2 regions of the Ruegeria sp. CH8 genome follow, and region 1 is predicted to be linked to the other one. Evidence: riboswitches for the same ligand, from Rfam matches in the RefSeq annotation. Region 1 holds a riboswitch; the other holds the start of a gene.
The links. A riboswitch is a leader RNA that binds a small molecule or an ion and turns the genes downstream of it on or off. The one in region 1 is predicted to bind thiamine pyrophosphate.
Positions count from the first base shown of each region.

Region 2: linked by a shared signal. The riboswitch ahead of thiB (thiamine ABC transporter substrate binding subunit) and the one ahead of thiD (bifunctional hydroxymethylpyrimidine kinase/phosphomethylpyrimidine kinase) in region 1 are both predicted to bind thiamine pyrophosphate.

Region 1 covers NZ_JBQFQR010000011.1:108,501-112,159, reverse strand. Annotated here, with positions in the region: gene ACR0ER_RS13965 (FAD-dependent oxidoreductase) at 1-411, opposite strand, end outside; gene thiD (bifunctional hydroxymethylpyrimidine kinase/phosphomethylpyrimidine kinase) at 408-1,211, opposite strand; TPP riboswitch at 1,256-1,362, opposite strand; gene dnaJ (molecular chaperone DnaJ) at 1,494-2,648, opposite strand; gene dnaK (molecular chaperone DnaK) at 2,723-3,659, opposite strand, start outside.
Region 2 covers NZ_JBQFQR010000057.1:1,848-5,506, forward strand. Annotated here, with positions in the region: gene ACR0ER_RS25320 (thiamine ABC transporter ATP-binding protein) at 1-64, opposite strand, end outside; gene ACR0ER_RS25325 (thiamine/thiamine pyrophosphate ABC transporter permease ThiP) at 51-1,598, opposite strand; gene thiB (thiamine ABC transporter substrate binding subunit) at 1,574-2,554, opposite strand; TPP riboswitch at 2,587-2,692, opposite strand; gene ACR0ER_RS25335 (LysR family transcriptional regulator) at 2,877-3,659, opposite strand, start outside.

The DNA.
Region 1 (3,659 bases):
GTCCAGATGGGCTTCTTTCGTGAAATGGAGACCTTTGGTGAATCCGTGAAGATCAGGCTCTAATTCAGCGATATTGGATTGCTCGACTTCACTGTACCCCTCGGTCCGACGAGCAAATCGGCGCAGATCAGGCAAGTCGCGCGGATTGGCTACAACCAGCGTTCCTCGCTGTTCTACCCGAGTGCGCGCTGCCCACCAGTCCTGCGCAATCTGACCCAACCGCAAAACCGGCTCCTCGGCGTTTTCATACTCACACCACGGGGCCAGCATACCGCCCGCCCACCACGAACACCCATGCGGCCCCGGAGGGCCAGCGGGATCAAATACCTGAACCTTGGCCCCGCGCGAGACAAGCTCGCTCGCAACGGCCAAACCGGCCACGCCTGACCCTATGACCGACCAGACCGTCATGCGGACCAGACCCGGTGGAAGTGATGCACAGGTCCGTGACCCCGCCCGATCATCAGACCGTCCGCCAAGGCGATCGCCCCCTGCAGGTATTCATGCGCTTGCGCAACGGCGTTGGTCAGGCCGAGCCCCTGCGCCAGCCCCGCCGCAATCGACGACGACAAGGTGCACCCTGTGCCATGCGTGTTCCGTGTCTCGCGTCGGGGGGCGGTGTACTCGGCCACCAGGCCCGAGGCATCAACCAGCAGGTCGTGACAGACGTCCCCGCGTCCATGCCCCCCTTTCATCAAAACCGAACCTGCGCCCGACCAACACAAGGCCCGCCCCTGCGCGATCATCTGGTCAGGTGTCGCAGCTTCGGCATCACCCAACAGACAGGCGGCTTCAGGCAGGTTCGGGGTCAACAAGGTGGCGCGCGGTAGAAGGACGTCGCGCAAAGTCTGCACCGCGTCTTGCGCCAACAAAGCATCACCGGATTTGGCAACCATCACCGGGTCCAGCACCACGGGGCCTTCAAACCCGGTAATAGCCTCCGCAACCGTCTGTATGATTTCCGGCGTTGCCAGCATTCCGATCTTGATCGCGCCGACATCTAGATCGGTCAGAACCGCTTCGATCTGGGCAGAAACCACATCCAGCGGGATCCCATGCACCGCAGTCACGGCCCGGGTATTCTGAGCCGTCACCGCCGTGATCACGCTGGCGCCGTACACGCCCAAAGCGGACATTGCCTTGAGGTCGGCCTGTATCCCGGCCCCGCCGCCGCTGTCCGAGCCCGCAATAGTCAGGGCAATATGCGCCATATCGTTGCTCCATCATCAATGGGCAACGCAGCATGGAAAACGTCTGTGTATGTTAGACCGTTCCCTACGCCGGTATTGCCCGGATCAGGTTCGATGGGTTAGCGCATTCACGCCTCTCAGCCCCTTGATCGAGGCACCCCAACGGTTGGGCGGACAATCTCAGGGGTTGTCCGGGGAATCAAGGGCCAATTTTGGCGCAGGCTGTAGTCAATCTGGACTTATGAATTGAAAAAGCCGGCCACATTTGACCGGCTCTTCTTTGATAATCATGGGCGTAGGAATCTAGCCCTTCATACCGTCCCAAAACGACTTGACGGACGAGAAAAAGCTTTTGGATTCCGGATGGTTATCCTCACCCAAATCGTCGAATTCCCGCAGCAGTTCCTTTTGTCGGTTGGTCAGATTGACCGGGGTTTCCACAGCCAACTCAATGAACATGTCACCGACGCCACCACCGCGCAGAGCAGGCATACCCTTGCCGCGCAGGCGCATCTGGCGACCAGACTGGCTGCCTGCCGGTATCTGCACGCGGCCACGACCACCGTCGATGGTCGGAACTTCAATCGATCCGCCCAGCGCTGCCTTGGCCATGCTGACAGGCACACGGCAATACAGGTTCACGCTGTCACGTTCGAACAGCTTGTGGTCGGAAACTTCAACAAAGATATAGAGATCGCCCGGAGGGCCACCGCGCATCCCGGCTTCACCCTCGCCCGCCAAACGAATGCGAGTGCCGGTTTCAACACCGGCGGGGATGTTCACAGACAGGGCACGCTCTTTTTCAACACGGCCAGCACCGTTGCAGGACTTGCAGGGGTTCTTGATGATCTGACCCAGTCCCGAACAAGTCGGACAGGTGCGCTCAACGGTGAAGAAACCCTGTTGCGCGCGGACCTTGCCCATACCCGAACAGGTCGGGCACGTGGTCGGCTCCACGCCACCTTCGGCGCCTGTACCGTCACAGGCGGAACAGGCTACGGCCGCAGGAACACTGATGGTTTTTTGCAGGCCCGAGAAGGCTTCTTCCAAAGACACGCGCAGGTTATAGCGCAGATCGGACCCGCGCGCAGCGCGACGTCCGCCACCAGCACCACCGCGCTGGCCGCCCATGAAATCGCCGAACAAATCGTCGAACACGTCCGAGAATGCGCTGGAGAAATCGCCCTGCCCAAAGCCGCCACCGGGACGGCCGCCGCCGCCACCCATGCCGTTTTCAAAGGCAGCATGACCGAAGCGGTCATAAGCAGCCTTTTTATCGGCATCGCGCAGCACGTCGTAGGCTTCGTTCGCTTCCTTGAACTGCGCCTCGGCATCCGGGTTGTCTTTGTTGCGGTCGGGATGCAATTCCTTGGCCTTCTTGCGAAAGCCCTTCTTGATCTCGTCCGCCGATGCGCCCTTTGTAACACCGAGCACATCATAGTAGTCGCGTTTTGACATCAGTATTTCCTTCTGCCTCAACGTAATCGGGCCGGCCCGGCAACCGGACCGGCCCAAATTGGCCCGGTTACCCGTTACTTACGTTTGTCGTCGTCCAGATCTTCAAACTCGGCGTCGACAATATCGTCATCACCCGGCGCGGCATCGGCTGCAGCAGGCTCATCCTCGCCCTCTTCGGCTTGCGCCTTGTAGATGGCCTCACCCAGCTTCATGGCTGCTTCGGTGACGTTCTGGATGCCGGATTTGATCTTGTCGGCATTTTCGGTTTCCAGCTCGTCCTTCAGCGCGGCAATCGCCAGCTCGATGGCTTCGATGGTGGTCGGGTCGACCTTGTCGGCATGCTCTTCCATCGACTTCTCGGTCGAATGGATGAGGCTTTCCGCCTGGTTCTTGGCGTCGACCAGCTCGCGGCGTTCCTTGTCGGCTTCCGCGTTCTCTTCGGCGTCTTTGACCATCTTGTCGATGTCCTCGTCGGACAGACCGCCCGAAGCTTGAATGGTGATCTTCTGCTCTTTGCCGGTGCCTTTGTCCTTGGCCGAAACCGAGACAATGCCGTTGGCGTCGATGTCAAAAGTCACCTCGATCTGAGGCATACCGCGCGGTGCAGGCGGGATATTTTCGAGGTTGAACTGGCCCAGGATCTTGTTGTCCGCGGCCATTTCCCGCTCACCCTGGAACACGCGGATGGTTACGGCGTTCTGGTTGTCTTCGGCGGTCGAGAAAACCTGAGACTTTTTGGTCGGGATCGTGGTGTTGCGGTCGATCAGGCGGGTAAACACGCCACCCAGCGTTTCGATGCCCAGCGACAGCGGGGTCACATCCAGCAGAACCACATCTTTGACGTCGCCCTGCAGAACACCGGCCTGAATGGCAGCGCCCATGGCAACAACTTCGTCCGGGTTCACACCTTTGTGGGGCTCTTTTCCGAAGAACTTGGTGACCTCTTCGATCACTTTCGGCATCCGGGTCATACCACCAACCAGAACAACCTCATCCACGTCGCCAGCCGAC
Region 2 (3,659 bases), on a different contig from region 1:
TTGTAAAATCGGCCCGCAAGGCGAAACCACCATTTTCAATGACGCAGCGGTCAAGTTTCAGCATGCAATCGCCCTCCGCGATCCAAAAGCCAGAAAGCGCCCATTGACAGCATTAAAAGCAAAAGCGCCGCCCCGGCTGCCGCCTGCATCTGGTAAGCTCCCATCAGCCGGTAAATCTGCAGCGGCAGGGTCGCAATCTGGGGGTCCGCAAACAAAGCAATCACGCCGAGATCTCCCATCGACAGCGCGGCCGCAAGGCCTGCGGCAAAGCGGATTTGCGGACGCATTCGAGGCAGCAGAATGCGGGTGAAAAAGGTCGTTTTGTCCATGTCCAGTGACAGCGCCAGCCGCCCATGTCGGGTGACCACGTCGCGCGCGGCAGGCACCAGAATGCGCAGGGCGAAGGGCAGCGCCATGACCGCGTTCACCAGCGCCGTGACTGGCAGCGCCAGTGTGGTGGGATTGGCCACCGGACGGATCAGGATGAACAGGCCGGTCCCGATCACCAAGGGCGACGCCGCCAGCCCCAGAATGCCGCTAAGTTCGACGATCCCGTACCGACCGGTTGCAACGGCCATGGCCATGGGCAGCGCCAACACCAACAAAACAACCGTGCTGGCCGTAGCCACCAGAACCGAGGTCAGCGCGGCGCGGAGTACCTGCGTGGGCATCTCAAACAATCCAGAGAGCCCCGAAATCACCACCGCCGCCAAAGGCAGCAGCAGAAACGCAGCCGCCGCCAATATCCAGAACGTATCAAGCACGGGCGCGCCGCCGTCCCAGCGGCGGATGGCCCGGTCCAGCCCTGCCCCGAACCCATCCCCGCGCGAAAACTTCAGGGCGGCCAGTGCAGCTGCAGCCGTCAGGGCCAGTTGCAAGGCGGACAACAACGCCGCCCGGCCAAGATCGAAATCGTAGGTAAAGGATTGATAGATCGCGAGTTCAATCGTCGTTGCCCGTGGCCCTCCGCCCAGGGTCAGGGCGACTGCAAAACTGGTCAGACAGATGGCGAAGATCACGGCCAGCACACCCGGCAGGATGCGTCTAAGCATCGGCAGCTCGATAAGACGGAACATCGCCATCCCGTCACAGCCCAGCTGCGCGGCCAGTCGAAAACGTTCAGCGGGGATTTCCTGCCACGCCTGCAGGATCAACCGTGTGGCCAGCGGCAGGTTGAAGAACACATGCGCCAGTACAACACCGTGCAACCCGTAGATCCGCATCGGCGGCAGGCCGAAAAAACTCAAAAGGTCCGAAATCCACCCTGCGCGGCCAAAGACCTGCAACAACCCGAGGATCGCCACGATGACCGGCAGAATAAAGGGCGCGCCCAATAGCGCGATCAGCGCCCGTCGCCCCGGAAACCGCCGTCGGGCCAGTGCCCGCGCCACCGGAACCGCCAGCGCCGCACTGAACAGGGCCGACAAAACCGCCTGCACAAGCGTGAACCGCAGGGCGGCCCAATCCGCCGGGCCGAAACCGCCCGCCGCGTCAGCCCGCAGGGCAACAGCGGCAAGGGTCCCCAATATAAGCGCGGCCACAAAAGCCGCCGCGCCAACGCCCGGCCAGGGGCTTACTGGCTGAGCGCGCTCAGCCATTCCGCAAGCGCCTGATCCCGCACTTTGGCGGCCTCATCCGGAGAATACAGCAGGGATTTTTCCGGCTGAATCAGCGTGTCGAACCCTTCGGGCAGACCGGCTACCGGGGTCACCGCCGGATACATCCAGTTGGTAGTTGGAATGATCTGCTGGAACGCGTCCGAGACCATAAACTCAAGGAACTGATCCGCCAGTTCTGGTTGATCGGTCCCGGCCAGCTTTGCCGCAACCTCGACCTGCATATAGTGGCCTTCGTCAAAGGCGGCCGCCGCTTTGCTGGCGTCTTCCTCGGCAATCAGGTGATAGGCGGGCGATGTGGTGTAGCTGAGAACCATGTCGGCCTCACCTTCCAGAAACAGGCCATATGCCTCGGACCAGCCTTTGGTTACAGTCACGATATTGTCGGCCAGACCAGCCCAGATATCCGCCGCTTCATCGCCATAAGCCGCCTGCACCCACAAAAGCAGCCCCAGACCGGGGGTCGAGGAGCGCGGGTCCTGAATGATGATCTTGGTGTCACCCTCGGCCAGTTCGCGGAAATTCGCAGGCGCTGCTGCATCGGCGTTATGAACAAAGGCGAAATAGCCCCAGTCATAAGGCGCGAACACCTCATCCTTCCATTCGATCGGCAGCGTGTATTCGGCGCTGACCGAGCTGGGCGCAAACAGGCCGGTTTCCTTGGCCGCAGTGATCAGGTTGGTGTCCAGGCCCAGCACCACGTCGGCGTCCGAGTTTTCACCCTCCAACCGGATACGCGACAACAGTGCCGCGCCGTCCTCGACGCCGACAAGGTTCAGCTCGCAGTCACAGACCGACTCAAACGCCTCTTTCACCTGCGGGCCGGGGCCCCAGTCCGAGACAAAGCTGTCATAGGTATACACGGTCAACTGAGGTTTATCGGCCGCCATAGCCGTGGTTGCACTCAGGATTCCCGCAGCAATCATCAGATGTTTCATGTCATCCTCCATTGCGGCGAGAGGGCAAGGATGGATGAAACCGTCACCTTTCCCTCCGCCGGTTCTAGCCGGTTCAGGTTCAACGGGTTCGCCAAAGGCATCTCAGCGTGGCCACACCACGCACCCCGAGGTGAGGCCCTGACTAGGCGGGAACTAACCAAAAGACAACCCGTTTTGCAGGCATATCCAGCTAAGGACAACGACCGGGCGGTCATACTTGCACCCTTTGAAATTGCCCAGGAAGGCATGAACCGACTTACCGTCCAAGCCCGGCTACGTGCGACCAGAGCAAGGGTCACGGTCAGCGGTTAAAGAAGCAAGGTTAGTTCCACGTTGCGCTGAGGGCGTCGAATGCAGCGACAACGTTTGGTTCCATTTTTTTCGAAGCAAGCGTTACAAACCGAAGGGAAGTTTCAATTTTGACTCTATCCGATATCACAAGTCCGCGTGACTGCATTTCCTCAAGCGCTATCGATTCTCGGCACAGGCTCAGTCCAATACCCGATCGTACCATGGCCAGCATTGATGGCTCCTGATCAACAAGACAGACTGCCTGCGGCTGGCAATCAAGATCCGCGTAGATTTTCTCCAGCAGCCGGTGGTGCACAGATTTCTTCGGCGTGCCAATCCAAGGCAGAGCAGCCAGGTCCAGCCAATCCTTGCCTAAGACACGTTTCCCCCAACCTGTTGGAGCTATAACGCGGTAAGTAAATTTGGTGAGTTCCCGTTGGAAAAACACCGAGTCTGTTTGATCCTGATCGCCGGTTTCATAGCTATCAAGATCACCCAGAACAAAACCTACATCCACTTCCCCACTGATCAGGCGCCCAACGACATCACCGCTTATACCATGCACAAGCTTTGTTTGCAGGTCGGGATACCCATCCACGAGGGCCGCCAAAAAAGCGCCAAGGCGTATGAAGTTCGGATCAACAATGGTGCCAAGTCGCAGCGTGCCTCGAACATTTCCGTTCACCCGTCGCGCGGTTTGACCGAACTCTTCTATAGCTGCCTGAACTTTTTCTGCTTTGGCAACAAGGGCTTCTCCATCTCGTGTGAGCTCCACACCTTTGGGTGTGCGGCGGAACAGTTCCAACCCCGTGTC